Regions from separate parts of the Arthrobacter sp. Soc17.1.1.1 genome, predicted to be linked through region 1. Evidence: riboswitches for the same ligand, from Rfam matches in the RefSeq annotation. Region 1 holds a riboswitch; each other region holds the start of a gene.

Region 1 (6,623 bases):
TTGGTTCGACCAGCGGCGCACGCGCGAGGTCCTCGGGTGGGAGCCGGACATCGGCATCGACGAGGGCTTCGAGCGGCTGGCCCGCCACTACGCGCGCTAGGGGCTGCGGAGCGACGCGGTCAGGCGCCGCGTGCGGCCAAGACCTCGAGATAGTGCGGATTGTGCATGAGGCCGAGCACGTTGCCGAACGGGTCCACCACGGACGCCGTCGTGAACCCGCCGGTCCCCCGTTCCGTCACCGCCTCGTACTCGGTGGCGCCCAGCCGGAGCAGCCTGTCCAGCGTCCCGGTCAGGTCGTCGACGTGCCAGAACATGACGGCGCCACCCGGGCCGAGGGACGCGCCCGGCGGGCCGTACCTCCGGTCGATGAACCCGAGCTCGTCCTCGTCGTCGCCCACCCGGAACTCGAGGTAGGCGGGAGGGTCGGGCGGCGGCGGGAACGCGTAGTACGGCTCCATCCCCAGCACGTCCGTGTACCAGTTCCGGGCGGCGGCGAGATCGTCGGCGTAGAAGGTGACGGTGGCGAATCCTCGAAACATGGGTGCTCCTCCGGGTAGGGGTGACCCGCCGGAATGTACACCCGAACCCGGGTACGGCAAAGGGCGGGGTGCTCGGCACCCCGCCCTTCCTGCGTCGCTACCGGCCTTCGCCGCCGGTCTGCACCGCCCGTCCGCCTTAGCGGGTGTAGTAGCCGTCCACGGCCATGACGCCGACCGGGTGCACCTGCGTGCCCTGCGACGGGTTCAGCGCGCTGACCATCTGGCCGTTGCCGAGGTAGATGCCCACGTGGCTGCCACCGTTCTGGCTCACCAGGTCACCCGGCTGGGGGTTGCTGGTGGGCCGCAGGGCGGCGAACTGAGCCCACGTGGTGCGGGGCAGGCTGATGCCCTGCTGGGCGTAGACCCACTGGACGAAGCCGGAGCAGTCCCAGGCGCCGTAGGAGGTGCCGCCGTAGACGTAGCCCGAGCCGACGCCCTGCATCGCCGTGCCGGCGATGCCGGAGAGCGAGGCCGCCCTCGGCGCGATGGAGGCGGCTGACTGCGTGCTGAGTCCCGTGGAGTTGCCCGGGGCCGCCGTGGTGCTCGCGGGGACGGCCTGGACCGACACCGACTGGGCGGAGTACTGCTGCGGAGCGGACTGCTGCGGGGCGATGGAGCCGCCCAGCGAGATGGCCTGGCCGGGGTAGATGACCGAGCTGTAGCCGAGGCCGTTGGCCGCGAACAGCGTCTCGAGGCTGACGCCGTGCGAGGAGGCGATGCTGCCGAGCGTGTCGCCGGCCTGCACGGTGTAGGTGCCTGCCGCGGTGGTGCTCGCTGCGGACTGCTGGGTGTCGATGCTGATCTCGCCGGCTGCGCTGGCGGGCAGTGCCGCACCGAACAGGAGGCCGGACGCGGTGACGACGACCGCGGCGGGCTTGCCGGCGACGGACGCGGTCGCGGTGACGGCGCGGGAGGCGGTGACGAGGGGGTTGGTGCGCGTGGGGACTGCCCGGTGGCGCGCGGTATGGCTCTTGGACATGCTGTTGCCTTTCCCAATGCCTGCGAAGTTAGCTGTCGGGTTCGGATGGGACATCCGGACACGCACCTGCCGACCATTGCCCCCAAGCTGGTCGACGCGTGTCTTTACCCCTAGGACTCGTCGAAGAGTCCGCTACTGGTTCCCCCGCCCCTGTCGAATGGTTTGTGCGAACGGTCCATCCTCATCGACAGGGTTCGGCAGAAAGAGGATGGGCGCCCCGCCGTGGTGGCGCGGGCACGGCTTCCACGGTACGCGAGGGGTCCCGGATTGTCACGTTTGGATCACGAGGGAAAGATCACGTCCCGCATCACGTCCTGCACTCCCCGGGAGGGCTACATCCTCGCGTTGCGCGGTCTCGGCTGGCAGTGCGGGCAGAGGTAGGAGGACCGGTTCATGAAGGACTCCCGGCGGATCAGCGTGTGCCGACCCTCGGCCGCGCACCGGCGGCAGGGCTGCCCGGCACGGCCGTAGGCCTCGAGGTCCCGCGCGAAGTAGCCCGAGGCGCCGTTGACATTCACGTAGAGCGCGTCGAAGCTCGTGCCCCCGGCCGCCAGGGCGCGGGTCATGACGTCGGTGGCCGCCTCGACGATGCGCTGGGTGTCCGGGCGCCGCAGCGTATCGGTGGGCCGGGCGTAGTGGAACCGGGCCGCCCACAGGGCCTCGTCGGCGTAGATGTTGCCGATGCCGGAGACGAGTCCCTGATCGAGCAGCGCGCGTTTGAGTCCGGTCCTGCGCGTGCGGAGGCGTCGGTGGAAGGCCTCGGGGTCGAATGCGGGGTCGAGGAGGTCGCGTGCGATGTGCGCGGCCTGATGCGGCACGAGGGGCAGGCCGCCCTCGCCCAGCCCTCCCGGGTGGCCGTCCCCGGTGGGCTGCAGGTCGGCGACGAACATGCCGCCGAAGATGCGCTGGTCCACGAAGCGCAGCTCGGCGGGCAGCGGTACGCCCTCCTCGTCGAGCGCGGCGGAGAGGGTCAGGCGTACCTTGAGGTGCTTCTCGCGCGGCGCGGCGGGCTCCTCGATGAGGAGCTGCCCGCTCATGCCGAGGTGCGCCATCAGGGCGACATGCGGCGGGGCGTCCGCGCCGGCGGGGTCCGCCAGGACGAGCCAGAGGAACTTCCCGCGGCGCACCACATCGGTGACGCGCGCCCCGGTGACGTTGCCGACGAAGTCCTCGACGCCGTCGACGTGCCGCCGGAGCGACCGGGGGTCGACCACCTCCACGTCCTCGATGGTGCGTCCGGTCACCCAGCGGGCGAGGCCGCGGCGGACCACCTCGACCTCGGGCAGTTCAGGCACTCAGGAGCCGTCGAGCGCGTCGGTGGGGTCTCCGGTCCCGTGCACGGACCCGGCCCCTTCGGTGAGCAGCTTCCAGGACGCCGCCGCCGCGGCCTGCTCGGCTTCCTTCTTCGACGGTCCGTGCCCGGAACCGTAGCCGACGCCGCCGATCAGCAGGCGCGCCGTGAAGGTGCGGGCATGGTCGGGGCCGGTGCCCTCCACCTGGTAGTCGATGAGCCCGAGCCGCCGGCCGGCCGCCGTCTCCTGGATGCGGGTCTTCCAGTCCGTACCCTCGCCGAGGACCGCGGAGTCGCGGAGCAGGGGCCCGATGAGCCGCATGACCATGGCACGGGCGGTCTCGATGCCGTGGCTGAGGTACGCGGCGCCGATCACGGCCTCCATCGTGTCCGCGAGGATCGACGCCTTGTCCCGCCCGTTCGTCAGCTTCTCGCCCTGCCCGAGCAGCACGTAGCTGCCGAGGTCGAGGGTGCGTGCGACGCCCGCCAGGGCCTTGGTACTGACGACGGCGGACCGCCGCTTGGCGAGCTCGCCCTCGGACAGGCCCGGGTTGTCCCGGTACAGGGCATCGGTGACCGAGAGCCCGAGCACCGAGTCGCCGAGGAACTCGAGGCGCTCGTTGGTCGGGATCCCGCCCTTCTCGTAGGCGTAGGACCGGTGGGTCAGGGCAAGACGAAGCGTCTCGGTGTCGATATCGACACCGAGACGCTTCGTGAGTTCTTCTGTATTCTTCACAACCGCATCAGCCGGCGCATCGGTCGGGGTACCCGCCGGCGCTCGCACGCGGCGGGACGGATCCGATGTCAGACGTCGGCGACCTTGCGTCCCTTGTACTCCAGGAACAGCGGCGTGCCGGCCGAGTCGGTGACAACCTTGGCCTGGTGGGCGAGGCTGTAGGTGACGCGACCGTTCTCGAGGGTCTTGACCAGCTTGGGGGCGGTTGCCTTCCACTGGGACCGGCGTGCACGGGTATTCGCGCGGGACATCTTCCGCTTCGGGACAGCCACGGCTAACTCTCTTCTCTCTCGTCTGACTCTGACTTTGGTGCCGCGTCGTTCTCTGCGGCGGTGCCGGTCAGCCCGGCGAGGGCCGACCAGCGAGGGTCCAATACTTCATGGTGGTGGTCCGGATCGTCATTGAGCCGGGCTCCGCATTCGGAGCACAGACCTTTGCAATCCTCCCGGCACACCGGCTGGAATGGCAGCGACGTGACCACTGCATCCCTCAGCACGGGTTCCAGATCGACCGAATCGTTCTCCACCCTGTGCTGTTCCTCGTCCTCCTCCACCGACAGCGACTCGGAGTCGCTGTAGAAGAAGAGTTCCTGGACATCCACGTCGTGCTCGTACCGCAGTGGCTCCAGGCAACGGCCGCACTCGCCGGTTACTTCGACGTTCGCCGTTCCCGACACCAGGATCCCCTCGTGCACCGATTCGAAGCGCAGATCGAGCTCCATGTCGGAGCCCTCCTGCACGCCGATCAGGGCGACACCGAAATCCTTGGGTGCCGGCACATGTTCTTCGACTGTCCGCATGCTGCCCGGACTGCGTCCGAGATCCTTGACGCTGAACGTCAGGGGCGAACTGAGATCGCTTTTGATGGTGACTCCTGTAGAACATATGACCGACGTACTATCTTACCCTGACGATCCGGGCTGACCCAAAACGCCGACGCCCTCCGCGCTCAGGCCTCGGGCCTCAGCCGGGCGAGGACTGCCTCCGGGACGAGGGCGCCGATATCGCCGCCGAGCCCCGCGACCTCCTTCAGCAGCGTCGAGGAGACGTGCGCGAAGTCCGTGCCGGTGGGCAGGAACACCGTCTCGATGTCCGCCAGGTGCCGGTTCATCGTGGCCATGGGGCGTTCGTAATCGAAGTCGAGGCTCGACCGCAGCCCCTTCACGAGCGCTACGGCGCCGTGGTCCCGGCAGAACTCGGCGACGAGGCCCTCCCCCATCGCCCGCACGCTCACCCCCGGCAGGTGCGCGAGGCTCTCGGTGCAGAACGCCATGCGCTCCTCGATCCCGAACCGGTACTTCTTGGCGTAGTTCGTCGAGACCGCGACGATCACCTCGTCGAAGAGGCGGGCGGCTCGGCTGATGACATCGATGTGCCCGTTGTGGAGGGGGTCGAAGGACCCGGGGCAGACGGCGCGGCTCATACCCCCACGGTACCCACCCGGGAGCGGCAATACTGGTGGTATGACGACACACGCGCAGCCCGCAGCCAGGAACGGCACCCCGCCGTGGAGACGGGCGGCACTCGGGGCGAATCTGCTCGGCAGCGACGGCCGGCTCGGCATCACCATCTTCGAGGAGGTGACGGCCCTCGCGCGGAAGCACGCGGCGATCAACCTCGGCCAGGGGTTCCCGGACGAGGACGGGCCGCGGGAGATCCTGGACGCCGCCCGGTCCGCCATCGCGGACGGCGCCAACCAGTACGCGCCCGGGCAGGGGCTGGCCGTCCTGCGGCACGCGATCGCGGCCCACCAGGAGCGCTTCTACGGTCTGGCGGTCGATCCGCAGACCGAGGTGATCGTCAGCACGGGGGCCACCGAGGCGATCGCCGCCGCGATCCTGGCGTTCGCCGGGCCCGGCGACGAGGTGCTGACGTTCGAACCCTTCTACGACTCCTACGGCGCGGTGATCGGCCTGTCCGGCGCCACCCACACCACGGCGCCGCTCCGCGCACCCGACTTCCAGCCGGATGCCGCGGCCCTGGAGGCGGCCTTCAGCGACCGCACGAGGATCGTCGTGGTCAACAATCCCCACAACCCCACCGGCAGCGTGTTCAGCCGCTCCTCCCTCGAGCTCATCGTCCGGCTGGCGGAGCGCCACGGCGCGGTCATCGTCACGGACGAGGTGTACGAGCACCTCACCTTCGGTGTGCAGCATCTCCCCGTCGCCACGCTGCCGGGTGCCGCGGAGCGGACCCTCACGATCTCCTCCGCCGGCAAGACCTTCTCCGTGACGGGGTGGAAGGTCGGCTGGCTGAGCGGACCCGCCGACCTGGTGTCCCAGGTGCGCACCGTCAAGACCTTCCTGACCTACACCTCCGGAACGCCCTTCCAGGGCGCCGTCGCCCTGGGCCTCGGACTGCCGGACGCGTTCTTCTCCTCCGCCGCGGCGACCCTCCGGAAGAAGCGGGACCTCCTGGGAGAAGGCCTCCGCGCGGCCGGTTTCGAGGTCTTCGAACCCGAGGGGACGTTCTTCACCATGGTCGACGCCGCCCCCCTCGGGATCGACGACGCGACCGACCTAGCGCGGCGCCTGCCGGAGCTGATCGGCGTCGCCGCGATCCCCGTGGCGATGTTCTGCCACGAGGACGGCGCCGAACGCACCCGCTCGATGCTGCGCTTCGCGTTCTGCAAGAGGTTCGACGTCATCGAGGAGGGCGCACGACGCCTCGGCACGCTACGGGCGCGCGTATGACCGGGACGCCGGACCCGCGGCCCGACGGTCGGCTGCACAACGGGCCCGACGGTGGGTCCGCCGGGACGGCAGACGGGTTCGCCGACAGGCTCGACGAGGAATTCGAGGTCCCGACGCGGTGGCTGCCGGACACGGGCGCCCATGCGGAGATCGACGAGGACGCCCACATCGAGGGCGCCCTGATCCTCAGCGTCGGGGGCGCCCAGCAGTCCCACGTGGACCTGCTCCACCCCGAACGGATCTTCTACGAGTACCTGCAGCGCATCGGCCACGTGGTCGACCTCGTGGGTACCCCCGGCGAGCCCCTGCGGGTCCTGCACCTCGGTGCCGGCGCGCTCACCCTCGTGCGCTACCTCCAGGCCACGCGCCCCGGGTCCGAGCAGACC
Region 2 (6,623 bases), on a different contig from region 1:
CGTGTGGTCCTCGCGGCGCAAGCGCATTGAGGGTAAGACCGTGTACGTGCGGGTCTCGATGTCCGAGATGGAGCGTGCTCAGCTGCTGCAGCTGGAAGCTCAGACTGGTTTGTCGCCGTCGGCGATCCTCGTCGACGCAGCTCTCGGTTCGGGGGACCCGGCGGTGCTGACGGTGAAGAAGCAGGAGGTTGTGACCTTGCTGGCGATCCGTCGTCTCATCGCGACGGCGGCCAATAACATGAACCAGATCGCGCGCCACGCGAACGCGACCGGTGAGGTCAAGGACTACGCCGCTGCAGCGATGCAGGAGACCCGTCAGCTGATGCGGCAGATCGAATCGAAGATGTACGAGCTGAAGCCGTGATTCCGAACATCACGAAGGGCTCCCGGACCGTCGGCCTGATGAAGTATCTGGTCGGTCCAGGAAAGAGCAACGAGCACACCGACCCGCACCTTGTAGCCGGTAGCCCGACGATCATGGCGTGGTTCGGAGACGCGCAGCTCAACGATCAGTCGGCGGTTCTCGCGGCACAGGAAATTGACCTCAACAAGCGGATCAATGACGTCGAGATGGACCAGCACGTCTGGCACTGCTCTCTGTCACTACGTGCCGATGAACGGCCTGTCAGCGACCGTGAGTGGGCGGACATGGCGGAGAAGTTCATGGACGACATGGGCTTCACCGAGACGAGCGGGAAGGCCGCGTGCCAGTGGGTCGCCGTACAGCACGGCACGAGCACCGCCGGCAACGACCACATCCACATCGTCGCCTCCCGCGTCCGTGAGGACGGCACGAAGTGGAGCGACTGGTCAGACTTCCCGAAGGCGCAGACCGCCGCCCGGAACCTCGAGAAGCAGTTTGGACTCATCGAGCTGGGACAGCACTCCGAGCGCGGACTGAAGCCAGCCGAACAGCTGGCAGACCGACAGGTGGGAGGAGCTAAGGAACCAGCCCGACACCGCCTCGAGCGGACTGTTCGCTCCAGCGCCATCGCTTCCCTCTCCGAAGCTGAGTTCGTGCGCCGGCTTCGCTGCCAGGAGCTACTCGTCAGCGCCCGCTTCGCTGACGGCGGCCGCTCTGTCGTCACCGGCTACTCCGTCGCGGAGCGACCAACCAAGGGCATGGACCCCGTGTGGTTCGGCGGCGGGAAGCTCGCAAAGGACCTGACCCTGCCGGCGCTGCGCACCGCGTGGACCGACACCCCGGAAGCGTCCCAGGAAGCGGCCGAAGAATGGTGGGCAGCCAAGCGCCACCAAAGGGTCGTGCATAACCAAGCACCCGACATGAGACGCGGCATCCGTGCATCCATGGTCGGCGGGGTAGCTGTCGATGAGGTGGCGGCCAGAAAGCTTGCACTGGACATGGCAAAGGCACGCAGAGTTATGTCCCAGGTCGACCCGAGTGATCACCAGACATGGGCGCACGTTGCCCGTGAAGCCGCTGGTGTATTCGGTGCTTGGTCGAAGGCCACTGAGGCTGAGCCCGGGCCGCTGGCCCACGCCTCGCGTGTGCTGGCCCGTTCGGCACATCGGTCAGGGGTGACCATCAGCGAACCCGTGAAGCCAGCACTGCGGATGTCCGGCACCACAGCGTTCCTCCTCGCGGCCGCCACCGCCCCGTCACCGGTCGCGCAGACGCTCATCATGCAGCAGATGCTCCGCACCATCCGGCTCCTGCACGACATGCAGGCCAGCAATCAGGAGCTGCGCGAAGCAAATCTCCTGACCGAGACGGTGCGTGAGCACCTGAGCATCGTCGGAGCACCGCTGCCCGACGTCCCCGAACCGCGACTGCCAGCAGCATTGACCACTCAGGAGCACACCGCCGGTGTGGAACGGAAGGCGGTGCCGTCCTTGACAGAGGCCAAGCGCCCGCTGCGAGGACAGCGACCTGCGGAGAACTTCGAGACAGAGCTGCACGTGCCGGATCAAGGGATAGGGAGATAGCGCATGAACCATGACACACCCGATGGGGCAGAGGGGCTGTTCCGACCGCAGTTGCAGTCAGCCCTTGCCGTCGCAGGCAGGCTCGGCGAAATACTCGCCCGTCAGCGCGCAGAGCGGAACGAGCAGATGCTGCGCGCCCAGGACGCCGAGCGTCGACAGCTCCAGGAGCGGTTCGAAGCCGAACGAGCCGTCATGCGGACCCAGCTCGGAGCTGTCCACCAGCCGCAGTTCTGGGAAGCGGCCAGACCTGAGGACATCGCCTCCCAGCACGCCCTCGCACAGCAGTGGGAGCCGTTCGATGACATGGCCCGCCTTTCCCGCGAACACATACACGACGAGATCCGCACACGGTACAACCTGACTCCTGAGGAGTACCTCGAGGAGCACCGACAAGTACCACTACAGGTGGCAGCGGACGCTATCTCCGACGGTCCCGGAGCAGGCAATGATCAGGACGCCCAGCGTGACCACGCAAAGGCCCAACGACAGTCAGCGGTCGTCGCGGCCGGGGACCTGCAGAATGACCTCGACACGCAGCAAGCAGTAGCTAGAGCCGAGGAACTGTGGGACTCAGTGGACCGCAGGGAGAAACTCGCAGAGTTCCTCACCGAACGAGTTGGAACCACAGACATCGGACGCGAAGGAGTAGTCGCCGTTCTCGCAGCCGACCTCAGCAATGGGACACCACCATCGGCTGCGGTGAAGGCTGGCAGGCGCCCGGTTCGCCCCCATGATGTGCCTGAATCAGATCTTGAGAAGGAAAAAGGCTTTGGGGTGGGCTAGGCCCGAGACGGTGAACGCCGGATGGAGGGAAGCAAAAAGGGGGAGTGACTTTGGGATTGTGCGTGGAGGTCACTCCCGCAGCCAGGTTGAGGGTGCCGACAAGTGACCCTCGGGTAGCAGGGGAACGTTGTGAAGAGGGCCAGCTGTTATCTCAGTAGCCGGCCTATTGCCTTGGTTGCTTCCTGGATTTTTGCGTCGACGGCACCTGTGCTCGTGGAATCAGCTGTGTCGTTTGGGCGTGCGGTTTCATGGGCAGCATCTGCGACGCAGTGGGCGAGATGACTTTCCAGGAGCCCGAGGCTGAGGGCGTGCATAGCGCTGTTCACGGCGGCAACCTGCGTGAGGATATCGATGCAGTATTGGTCCTCATCAACCATGCGGGCTATTCCGCGGACCTGACCTTCGATGCGCTTGAGTCGGCGCAAATAGGCGCTTCTATCGGTCGCGTATCCGTGCTGATGGGGTGCTGCCTCATCGGGCGGGTCCGTCTGGTGGGCTGGTTGTGCTGCGGTAGTAGTGCTGACGCTGACTTCCGGTGCGATGTGGGTGGTCATGGTCGTTCCCCTCATCATCGTCGGCGCATTACTGCCCGGTGTAGGTTGCCGTCGATGCGGTCCTGGGTCATGTGAAATGCATGGCCCTCACCAGTATCCGCCAGCGATAGCGGGCGGTTGAACGAATAACAGGGCTAGAAGTTCCACGAGCGCCCAGTATCGAGTAATTCGTCCGCGTGTCGTGGCAACACGCTCAGTCTCGTTACGCGAACGTGACATCAAATACCATCCTGGGGTATTCTCCTCAGGTGATCCCGGCACCCGTCGAGATCGCTCTCCCGCGCAGAATGCCGAGCCCTGCCGCTGCTCCCGGGATCCGTTCGTACAATCCATATGGCAGGGACGGGGGAACCACGTTTCCACCGGGTCACCGCACGTTCGTGTGTTGACCCTCGGGGTTAAGTCGATCTATCAGCTCATTCCTGCACGGCGTCGCTGCGTGCTGCCATAGGACTGGATTGAGGACGGCCGGGTGACTCCCATCCGAACCCGACAGCTCACCCCGCAGGCATGGGAGAGGCAATCACCATGTCACGTCCGTCCATTTCTGCGCGCCACCGCGCTGTCGTCACCCACTCCATCGCCCTCGAGGGCCTGTCGTATTCCGCGAAGACCGGCGCTGTAGCGCTGGGCAAGCCGGCCATCATCGCAGCTGCTACCGGCGGCCTCGTCTTCGCTGTTGGAGCCCCTGCGGCCCAGGCCGGCACCTACACGCAGGACACCTCCAGCACCCTCACAGCGCAGGCCCCCGCCGCAGCTGCTGCAGGCGTCTACACGGTTGCCTCCGGTGACACCATGGGTGCCATCGCCGCCAAGCACGGCGTGAACCTCGATGCGCTGCTGGCAAGCAACGGCCTGTCCTACGCATCGGTTATCTACCCGGGCCAGCAGATCCAGCTTTCCGGCGGTGCCGCTGCCAGTGTCTCTGTCAGTGCAGCCGCGGTTCCCGCTGCCGCCCCCACCGGCCAGGTCTTCTACAGCGCCCCTGCCGCAGCACCCGCTCCCACGGCAGCCCAGCCCACGTACTCCCTGACCTCGGCCACTGTCGCCCCGATCGCCCCGGTGGCTCCCGCAGCCCCGAGTGTTCCCGCCAGCGGCGTCGGTGCGGCGATCGTGGCATCGGCCTACTCCCAGATCGGGTCCATCCAGGACTGCACTGTTCTTGCTGAGCGGGCACTGCGCTCGATCGGCAAGAACGTCGGAGACCTCGGCCCCATGCAGTTCCTGCAGTACGGAACTGTCGTCGCCACCCCGGCCCCCGGTGACCTCGTGGTCCGTCCGGGGCACGTCGCAATCTACGTCGGTGGCGGCAAGGTCATCAGCAGCGGCATGAATGGTGCGAACCTCACCATGGAGCACCCCCTGTCCGACCTCGCCGGATCGACCTTCGTGCGCGTCGCAGGCTAACTTCACCCTCTGGTGAAGTGGTCGCCCTCAAGCTGAGATAGCGGTGAGCGCCCTGGACGGGGGCACTCACCGCTATTTCATTGTCTGCTTGTCTCTTAGTGCGCTTCAGTCGCTACCTGTGTGGATGCCACTCCGGGCTGAAGGTCCGGCACGGATTGCTAGCACTGTTCGTTAGGTGTCTGCTTCCATTTTTGGGACTGCGGAGGGTGCGGAGTGCCGGTACCCGATCCGTGGGGATGAATGAGCTAGACGTTGGCGAGACCGTGAAGTTGGGATGGTTGTACATCAGTGAGTGATCCGTGGGTGAGTGGACCGGTGTGGATACCGGAGGCCCCGCCGTCGTGGGCAACCTACCTGGCGCCGACCCTGCAACCGATCCCGCTGATCCCCGGAATCGCTTTGGTCCTGGGTGTGCTGTATCTGGCTGGCGCGATCCGCCTGTGGTCGATGGGTCGTTCCTGGCCGCTGTGGCGGACGGCGATCTTCTTGGCGGGCTGCACCATCATCATGATCACCATGGGTGCCGGAGTCGAAGGCTACGGTCTGCGCATGTTCTCCGTCTTCATGTTCCAGCAGCTGACGCTCATGATGGCCGTCCCCCCGCTTCTGGTCCTGGGTCGGCCCGGCACCTTGTTGCTGCGCGCCACCCCTCACCATGGCGTTGGGCGCCCGATCCTCCGGCTCGCTCACGCGGGACTGCGCTCGAGATCCGCTCGGATCGCCCTTCATCCGGCATTCATGATCCCGGTGTTCCTTGTCAGCTTCTATGGGGTCTACCTCAGCGGTATTGCCGACGCGATGCTGCCGTCCTGGTACGGGCACATCACCCTTGAACTGCTGTTTCTGATCTCCGGGGTGCTCTTCACCGTCCCCGTGCTATCGACGGACCCTCTACCGGTGAAACAATCCCACTTCGGCCGGTTCCTCGACATCTTCGCCGAAATGCCCCTCCACGCGTTCTTCGGCGTCGTCCTGATGATGGCGACCACCCCTGTCGTCGATTTCTTCGGCACCCTGCCCGCAGGGTGGGACGTGGACCCGCTCACCGATCAGGGCATCGCCGGCGGCCTGGCCTGGTCCTACGGGGAACTTCCCTCGGTGCTGATGCTCCTGATCATCATGGTGCGCTGGCAACGCGACGACACCGTGACCTCACGGGCTATCGACCGCAAGCACAATCGGGAGGGAACCCCGGAGCTCGACGCGTACAACGCCTACCTCGAGCAGCTCAGACAACGCTCCGAACACCACGATCGCCGGCGATAGGAACCCCTTGACCCGCGAGCAGTACGACTGACGCAGCATCCCTCATCATTTGGCCCCTGGAGCTCTTGTGCCTCGGATTTAGGACGTTGGTGCTCGAAGGGAAGGCCTGCGGATCGCTAGCTTGCGACGAGTCGAACCGCCTCGCGGAAGTCATCTAGTGACGTCAAAGCATTGTGGTTCTGGTCATCGAGAAGGATCAGCGCGGGGGCTCGGGTCACGCCGACACCAGCAGCTTCGATCCGGTCGGCCTCGATGAGTGACTGCACCTCGGGGCTTCGCATGTCGGCTTCGAATCGTGCGCTGTCGAGACCTAGCTCACGGGCCACGCCCAGATAGGTGTCCACGGTGGCAGGGGTGTACAGGCGGGGAAGTTCCTGGGCGTCCGGGCTCAGCGTGATTGCTTCCAGGAAGGGAAGGAAGCAACCCTGACGCTCGGCGGCTTCCAGGGCCGTGGCACCCAGATGCGCCTGTTCATTTGAGGGCAGGTGACGCGCGACGAAAGTGACGCGTCGGGAGTAGTCCGCCCGGAGGTTGGAGAGGAACTCCTGGATGGAGATGGTGCCAGGCGCGTACAGGTCGATGAATTGCACCAGAACAGCCCGCTCGTGGGAGGCGCGCGAGACCAAGCGGTCGCTCGCGACGATCGCGCCCCGCAAGGCATTTTGT
Region 3 (6,623 bases), 1.0 Mb from region 1:
GTGCCGTGGCTCGGCACGCGGCGTGCAGGGCTGTTGCGGGCCCGGAAGGATCCGCGGAGGGGATACTGCAGCACGACCGGTGCACGGGGCGGCAGCATGTCGGGCCCGGAGACCTCAGGCCGGGACGGTCGCCCAGTCGGGCTGGACCGGCGCCGGGTACTTGGCGGTCAGTTCGTCGCCCGAGGAGACGCCGCGCAGGCGTCGGCCCACCCACGGCTTCAGGTACTCCCGGGCCCACTGCGCATCCGCCTTGAGCTGCTCGGCCCGTCGGAGGACCGGGCGTGCCTCGAGCTCCGGCAGGTCGATCCGGTGGGAGGCCTTCAGTGCCTCGAGGACGCGCGCGGCCATCAGCGTGTGTCCGGCGGTGGACATGTGCATGCGGTCGACGTCCCAGTAACCCCAGTCCTGGAACTCGCGCAGCCGCCAGTAGTCCACGATCGTCGCGCCGCGGTTGTCGGCGATCTCGCGGACCCACTCGTTGTAGACGGCCGTGCGTCCGCGGGTCTTCCCGAACACGGCGGAACCCGCCGCGTCGAAGCCCGTGAACAGCACGACGGCGGCTCCGGCGTCGCGGAGCCGCCCGATGCCGTCGTCGTAGTGCGCCATGAGGGCGTCGATGTCGATACGGGGGCGCAGGATGTCGTTGGCACCCGCGTAGAGGGTCACGAGCGTCGGCTGCAGCGCCAGCGCGGCGTCGATCTGCTCGTCGAGGATCTGGCGCATCTTCTTCCCGCGGATCGCGAGATTCGCGTAGCCCCAGGAGGGGTCGGCGAGGATGAGCTGCTCGGCCACGCGGTCCGCCCAGCCGCGCACGCCGTTGGGGGACGCCGGGTCCCAGTCGCCCACCCCTTCGGTGAAGGAATCGCCGAGGGCCACGTATCGCTGGGGAAAGTTCACGTCCCAAAGATTACCCTCGGCGCCGGGGGCGGCCGGGATAAGCTCGACGGAGCCACCCGTTGACACCCCGCACGAAGGACACCATGCCCACCGACGTCTTACCCGCGCCGACCACCGACACCGATACCGACGCCGTCGCGGATGCCGGATCGGGCCGCCGTCGGGCCGCGCTGATCGTCAACCCCATCAAGGCCACCACCGCCGACGTCGAGGGCGCCGTCCGGCGCATCTCGGCCGAGGACGGCTGGGAGGAACCGCTCGTGATCGAGACGACCGCCGACGATCCCGGGCACGGCCAGGCCCGGGAGGCGCTCGAGGCGGGGGTGGACCTCGTCATCGCGGCCGGCGGGGACGGCACGGTCCGGTGCGTCGCCGAGGAACTCGCCGGCACCGGGACCATGATGGCCCTCGTGCCGCTGGGCACCGGGAATCTGCTCGCCCGGAACCTCGACATCGCCGTCGACGATCCGGATGCCGCCGTCGAGTCCGCGTTCCGCGGGACGGAGCGGACCATCGACGTCGTGCACGTCACTGTGGACCGCGCCCAGGACGCCCACGTGTTCCTGGTCATGGCGGGGATCGGCTACGACGCCGCCATCATGTCGGACACGCGGGACGACCTGAAGGACAAGGTCGGCTGGCTCGCGTACGTGGACGCCGGGATCAGGAACCTGCCCGGCAGGCCCTCGCGCACCACCATCTCGGTGAACGGGGGCAAGCCCTTCGAGCGCCGCCTGCGCAGCGTGATGGGCGGGAACTGCGGGAAGATCATGGGCGGCCTGGAGATCTTCCCCGGCGCCAGGATCGACGACGGCCTCATGGACCTCATGACCGTGGCCCCCAAGGGCAGGCTCGGGTGGCTGGCCGTCGCGGGCAAGCTGGTCGCGCGCGGCAAGGGCAGGAGCAAGGACCCGTCGCTGGAGTACTTCCAGTGCCGCACCGCCGAGATCACGCTGCGTGAACCGCTCGAGGTGCAGCTCGACGGCGATGCCCTCGGCACGGCGACGCACATGGCGTTCGAGGTCAAGCCGGACTCGCTCCGCCTGCGGATGCCGCTCGGCTACAAGGACCCCGCCGTCGTCAGCGAACCGCTGCCCTGACGGGACCCGGGGCAGCGGCGGCCCCCGGGCCGGCGGTGCCTCCGGTCACAGCCAGGGCTGCGGGTCGACCTTCTCGTCGTTGACCAGGACCTCGAAGTGGAGGTGGCACCCCGTGGAGTTGCCCGTACTGCCGACGGCGCCGAGGAGGTCTCCGCGCTTCACGGTGGTGCCGGCCGGCACGTCGAGGGCGCTCAGGTGGTTGTAGGTGGTCTTCAGCCCGTCGCCGTGGTCGATCAGGATGCGCTGCCCTCCGCCGTAGGCGTGCCAGCCCGAGTCGACGACCGTCCCGGCGTCCGCGGCCTTCACCGGGGTGCCGCAGGCGCTGGCGTAGTCGACGCCCGTGTGGAGCTCCGTCCCGGAACCGCCCAGGGGATTGACCCTGTACCCGAAGGTCGAGGCGACCTCCGGGTTCTCCACCGGGGCGCTGAAGGCCTTGCGTTCCTTCGCTGCCGGTGCTAGGGACGCCGAGAGCGCCCGCGCACTCGCGATGCTCGGGGCGATGCCTTCGGCGGCGGGACCCGCGGCCTCGAGGCCGAAGGTGACCGTGGCTCCTGCGGGCGCGGTGACGGCCTGCGGGACGCCGGATGCGACGGCAGCCTCCGCACCACCGGCAGGGGCCGGGGCCGAGGTGGCCGACGGCGCGACGGCGCCCATCAGCAGACCGGCCGAGGCAAGGACGATACCGGCGGTGGCGGCGTTGTCCCGCAGGCGGGTGAACGACGTCGGGAGGGCGTTCCGGGCTGCCGTCCGGCGGGTCGCGAGAGCACGTGCGTCCGTCCGTCGCCGGGCCGACGACGGCGTGCGTCCGCTGCTGCGGACGCTGCGGCGCGACGGCAGGGCCACAGGGGCGGAGGCGGAGGCGTCGTCGGAGGCATCGGAGGCATCGGAGGCATCGGAGGCATCGGAGGCATCGGAGGCATCGACGGCAGCGTCATCGACTGCGGTGGCAGGTGCGGTGGCGTCGGTGGCATCGGTGGCAGTTGCGTCGGTGGTGACAGCGTCATCGGTCGCGACAGCGTCATCGGCGGGTGCCTCCTGGGCGGCCCGCTCCCGGGCGCGGAGTTCGCGGCGGGTCAGCGGGGCGGGGGGACGCGGCGCGTCCCCGGAAGGAGTCGGGACGGCAGAGGGCACGGACGCATCGGGTCCCGTCTCCACGGATTGCGGCTCCATGGGCGCGACGGCACGCGTCGGTGCCGGGATGGACGGGGCAGAAACGGACGGCGCAGGAACGGACGGCGCGGGAACGGGCTGTGCGGCCGGCAGGGAGGCCGCGAAGAGGGGGCTGTGCGCGGGGTGAGGCTGCGAACGCAGCGAACGACGGTTCGGCGGAGGGGTGTGCGCAGGGAGCTGCGGCATCGCGTGGTGCTGGTCCGGGCGGGCGTCGGACGCTCGACGGCGCCCGGACATGAGCGTCTGGGTCAACTGCATACCTCTCTCACACGCCCGCGAAGTTAGCTGTCGGATTCGAGCAAGAGTTGACTCGGCCCCCACGGCGCGGCCCTCGGTGCTGCAGAAGCGCAGGAAGGGCCGTGCTGTCGACTATGCGTGAGGGCTTCACCCCGAGGCGGCTCGTGCCGCCGGAATGTGGATCCTCCACCCCTGTCACAGGTTGTCCAGGCGGTCCGCTGACAGGGTTAGGCGTGCGGACCTGAATTCCACGATGGAGCTTGACTGCTCAAACAGTAGGCGAGGAAAGGCGTAGTTACAATTCCGTTATCCACCCTGTGGACAATTCGTGCAATACTGCCCTCTGCCACCAGTAATCCTGAGGAAATGTGCGGCAGAACTTGAGTTCCGGCCGCGGGAAGCGCTGTCAGGACAGCTCCGCCCGACCCTTGCGCCAGTACCCCATGAAAGCAACCTGTTTCCGGTCCACTCCGACGTCACGCACGAGGTAGCGGCGCAGGCCCCGGACCACGGCGGCCTCGCCCGCGATCCAGGCGTAGAAGGGCTGGGTGCCCGGAGGCCGTTCCGGGTTGACGGTCGATTGCACGATCGCCGCCTCGAGCAGCTGCGGTGTCTCCCAGAGGATGGTCCTGTCGATGTCCACGTCCTCCGGCTCGCTGCCACCGCTGGCGGCGACCTCCCCGGAGAGGGAGACCCACCCCGGCAGCCGCACCGCGTTCCGGACGGCGGTCTCCAGCAGCTCCCCGTGGGGGCGGCGGCCGCGGGCCAGCCAGGTGATGGAGACCGAGGAGCGTGTGCCGATGTGCTGGATGTCCGCGCCGTCCGGCACCTCAAGGAACGCGTGGCCGCTGATGTCCTCGGGGAGCGACTCGAGGATGGCGCTGATCGCGGGCACCGCGGTCTCGTCGCCGGCGAGGAGCACGTGCTGGGCGAGGCCCGGGCTCCACTCGATGCCCCCGTAGGCACCCGCCGTCGCGCACTGCGCGGCGGCGGAGTTCGGTCCGATGACGCACACCCGGTCCCCGGGCCTTGCTGCTGCCGCCCATTCGGATGCGGGGCCACCACGGCCGTCCTCGTCGAGGTGCATCACGAAGTCCACGTCGATCTCCGGCTGCGGACCCGAGCAGCGCGAGTCGCGCACGGTGTAGGTGCGCATGGAGCCGCGCTCCTCCGCGTCCATGCCGAGCCACAGCTGGTACCAGCTGGACGCGGCGCCACCGCGCATCATGCCCGCGATGTCCGGGCACGCGCGTCCGGCGGACGGGATGACGATCTTGATCCGGAGGTCGAGGGTGTCCCCCGCGACGCCGAAGGACTCCAGGCATGCGCCGCCGAAGGTGATGCGGCGGAAGTTCGCGGTGAGGTCCTGCACGGCCGTGACGACGACGTCGAACGCCAGCACCATGGGCTCGGTGTCCGCCGCGGTGCGTCGGGCAGTCCTCTGTGTCACATCGGTCATGATGCCTCCATGCGTGCCGGGACGATGTCCTGGGGGTTGGATCGGTAACCGCGTCCCGGCTCACGGCCGGGAGCGGGAGTACTGGCGGGAACGGTTGCGGGAGTGCCGGCGGGCACGGCTGCGGGCGCGCCGTGGTGCCTGCCGACGGGAACCACCATCGGCGTGCCGGACACGGGGTCCTGGATGATCCGGCAGTCGAGGTGGAACACACCCGTCACCGTCTCCTCGGTGACGACGGCGGACGGCGCGCCTTCGGCGACGATCCGGCCTTCCCGCATGGCGATCAGGTGGTCCGCGTAGCGCGCGGCCAGGTTGAGGTCGTGCAGCACCATGACCACGGTGGTCCCGGAGCGCCGGTTGAGGTCGGTGATGAGGTCCAGTACCTCGATCTGGTGGGTGACGTCGAGGAACGTGGTGGGCTCGTCCAGCAGGAGGATCCCCGTCTGCTGGGCGAGCGCCATCGCGATCCACACGCGCTGGCGCTGCCCGCCGCTCAGCTCGTCCACGGTGCGGTCCGCGAGGGACAGCGTGTCGGTGGCCTCCAGCGCGCCCGCCACGGCGGCGTCGTCCTCCGGGGTCCACTGGCGGAACCAGCCCTGGTGCGGGTAGCGGCCGCGGCCTACGAGATCGGCGACGGTGATGCCGTCGGGGGCCACCGGGGTCTGCGGCAGGAGCCCGAGCAGGCGTGCGACGGCCTTCGTGGACTGGGTGGCGATGTCCGCGCCGTTGAGCAGCACGGTGCCCTCGACGGGCTTGAGCAGGCGTGCGAGCCCCCGCAGCAGCGTCGACTTGCCGCACGCGTTGGCGCCGACGATCACCGTGACCTTCCCGGCGGGCAGCGAGAGCGAGAGCCCGTCGACGACGGTGCGCTCGCCGTAGGCGAGCGTGATCCCGGCGGCGGACAGCGAGGCCGCTCCCGTATCGATCGGTGGGCGTGGAGCCATGGTCAGCCTCCCTGGCCGGAGCGGTTGGCGGTGGCGAGCAGCCACAGCAGGAACGGCGCGCCGAGGGCGCCCGTGACGATGCCGACCGGCAGCGACGTCCCGGGCACGAGGTTCGCGGCGACGAAGTCCGCGCCGAGCACGATGACCGCGCCGACGAGGGCCGCCATGGCCAGCGACGGTCGGTTGCCGAGCAGGCGGCGGGCGATCGGCCCGGACAGGAACGCCACGGAGGCCACGGGGCCGGCGGCGGCGGTCGCGACGGCAGCGAGGGCCACAGCGGTGGCCATCAGCCCCAGACGGGACGCCTCGACGCGGATCCCGAGCCCCGCGGCGGCGTCGTCGCCCAGTTCCAGGCCGCGGAGGCTGCGCGCGAGGACCGCAGCTGCGGGCAGCAGCACCACGAGCGCGCCGACCAGCACGGTGGCGCGGTCCCAGGTGCTGGAGTTGAGCGAACCGCCGAGCCACAGCACGGCCTCGCTCGCCGTCCGCAGGTCCGTGCGGGTGATGAGGAAACTCACCACGGCGTGCAGCACCGCGGCGAACCCGATCCCCACGAGGATGAGCCGGTACCCGGCCACTCCCCCGCGGCGCGAGACGAGGTAGATCGCGGCCGCGACCATCAGCGCGCCGAGCAGCGCCGAGACGGACACGGCGGCGCCCGCGGCACCGAACAGCACGATCACCGTCACCGCGGCCGCACTCGCGCCGTAGCTGATGCCGATGATGTCGGGACTCGCCAGGGGGTTGCGCAGCATCGTCTGGAAGACGGACCCGGCGATGCCGAACGCCACACCGATGAGGAGCCCGATCACGGCC

What was found. A riboswitch is a leader RNA that binds a small molecule or an ion and turns the genes downstream of it on or off. The one in region 1 is predicted to bind cyclic di-AMP.
Region 2: another riboswitch for cyclic di-AMP. It lies ahead of V6S67_RS18965 (C40 family peptidase); the one in region 1 lies ahead of V6S67_RS10810 (NlpC/P60 family protein).
Region 3: another riboswitch for cyclic di-AMP. It lies ahead of V6S67_RS15405 (M23 family metallopeptidase); the one in region 1 lies ahead of V6S67_RS10810 (NlpC/P60 family protein).

What each region holds. Positions count from the first base shown of each region.
Region 1 is NZ_JBAJII010000001.1:2,324,591-2,331,213, forward strand. It holds gene V6S67_RS10800 (NAD-dependent epimerase/dehydratase family protein) at 1-100, shown strand, start outside; gene V6S67_RS10805 (VOC family protein) at 120-539, opposite strand; gene V6S67_RS10810 (NlpC/P60 family protein) at 676-1,518, opposite strand; cyclic di-AMP (ydaO/yuaA leader) riboswitch at 1,521-1,697, opposite strand; gene mutM (bifunctional DNA-formamidopyrimidine glycosylase/DNA-(apurinic or apyrimidinic site) lyase) at 1,851-2,813, opposite strand; gene rnc (ribonuclease III) at 2,814-3,545, opposite strand; gene rpmF (50S ribosomal protein L32) at 3,614-3,817, opposite strand; gene V6S67_RS10830 (YceD family protein) at 3,820-4,386, opposite strand; gene coaD (pantetheine-phosphate adenylyltransferase) at 4,494-4,967, opposite strand; gene V6S67_RS10840 (aminotransferase class I/II-fold pyridoxal phosphate-dependent enzyme) at 5,008-6,237, shown strand; gene V6S67_RS10845 (spermidine synthase) at 6,234-6,623, shown strand, end outside.
Region 2 is NZ_JBAJII010000003.1:75,276-81,898, forward strand. It holds gene mobC (plasmid mobilization relaxosome protein MobC) at 1-364, shown strand, start outside; gene V6S67_RS18950 (relaxase/mobilization nuclease domain-containing protein) at 361-1,947, shown strand; gene V6S67_RS18955 (hypothetical protein) at 1,951-2,730, shown strand; gene V6S67_RS18960 (metal-sensitive transcriptional regulator) at 2,877-3,284, opposite strand; cyclic di-AMP (ydaO/yuaA leader) riboswitch at 3,598-3,810, shown strand; gene V6S67_RS18965 (C40 family peptidase) at 3,813-4,691, shown strand; gene V6S67_RS18970 (cytochrome c oxidase assembly protein) at 4,980-5,957, shown strand; gene V6S67_RS18975 (DsbA family protein) at 6,074-6,623, opposite strand, start outside.
Region 3 is NZ_JBAJII010000001.1:3,334,271-3,340,893, forward strand. It holds gene V6S67_RS15390 (M23 family metallopeptidase) at 1-74, opposite strand, end outside; gene V6S67_RS15395 (SGNH/GDSL hydrolase family protein) at 115-897, opposite strand; gene V6S67_RS15400 (diacylglycerol/lipid kinase family protein) at 981-1,997, shown strand; gene V6S67_RS15405 (M23 family metallopeptidase) at 2,043-3,167, opposite strand; cyclic di-AMP (ydaO/yuaA leader) riboswitch at 3,423-3,648, opposite strand; gene V6S67_RS15410 (siderophore-interacting protein) at 3,811-4,863, opposite strand; gene V6S67_RS15415 (ABC transporter ATP-binding protein) at 4,860-5,807, opposite strand; gene V6S67_RS15420 (FecCD family ABC transporter permease) at 5,810-6,623, opposite strand, start outside.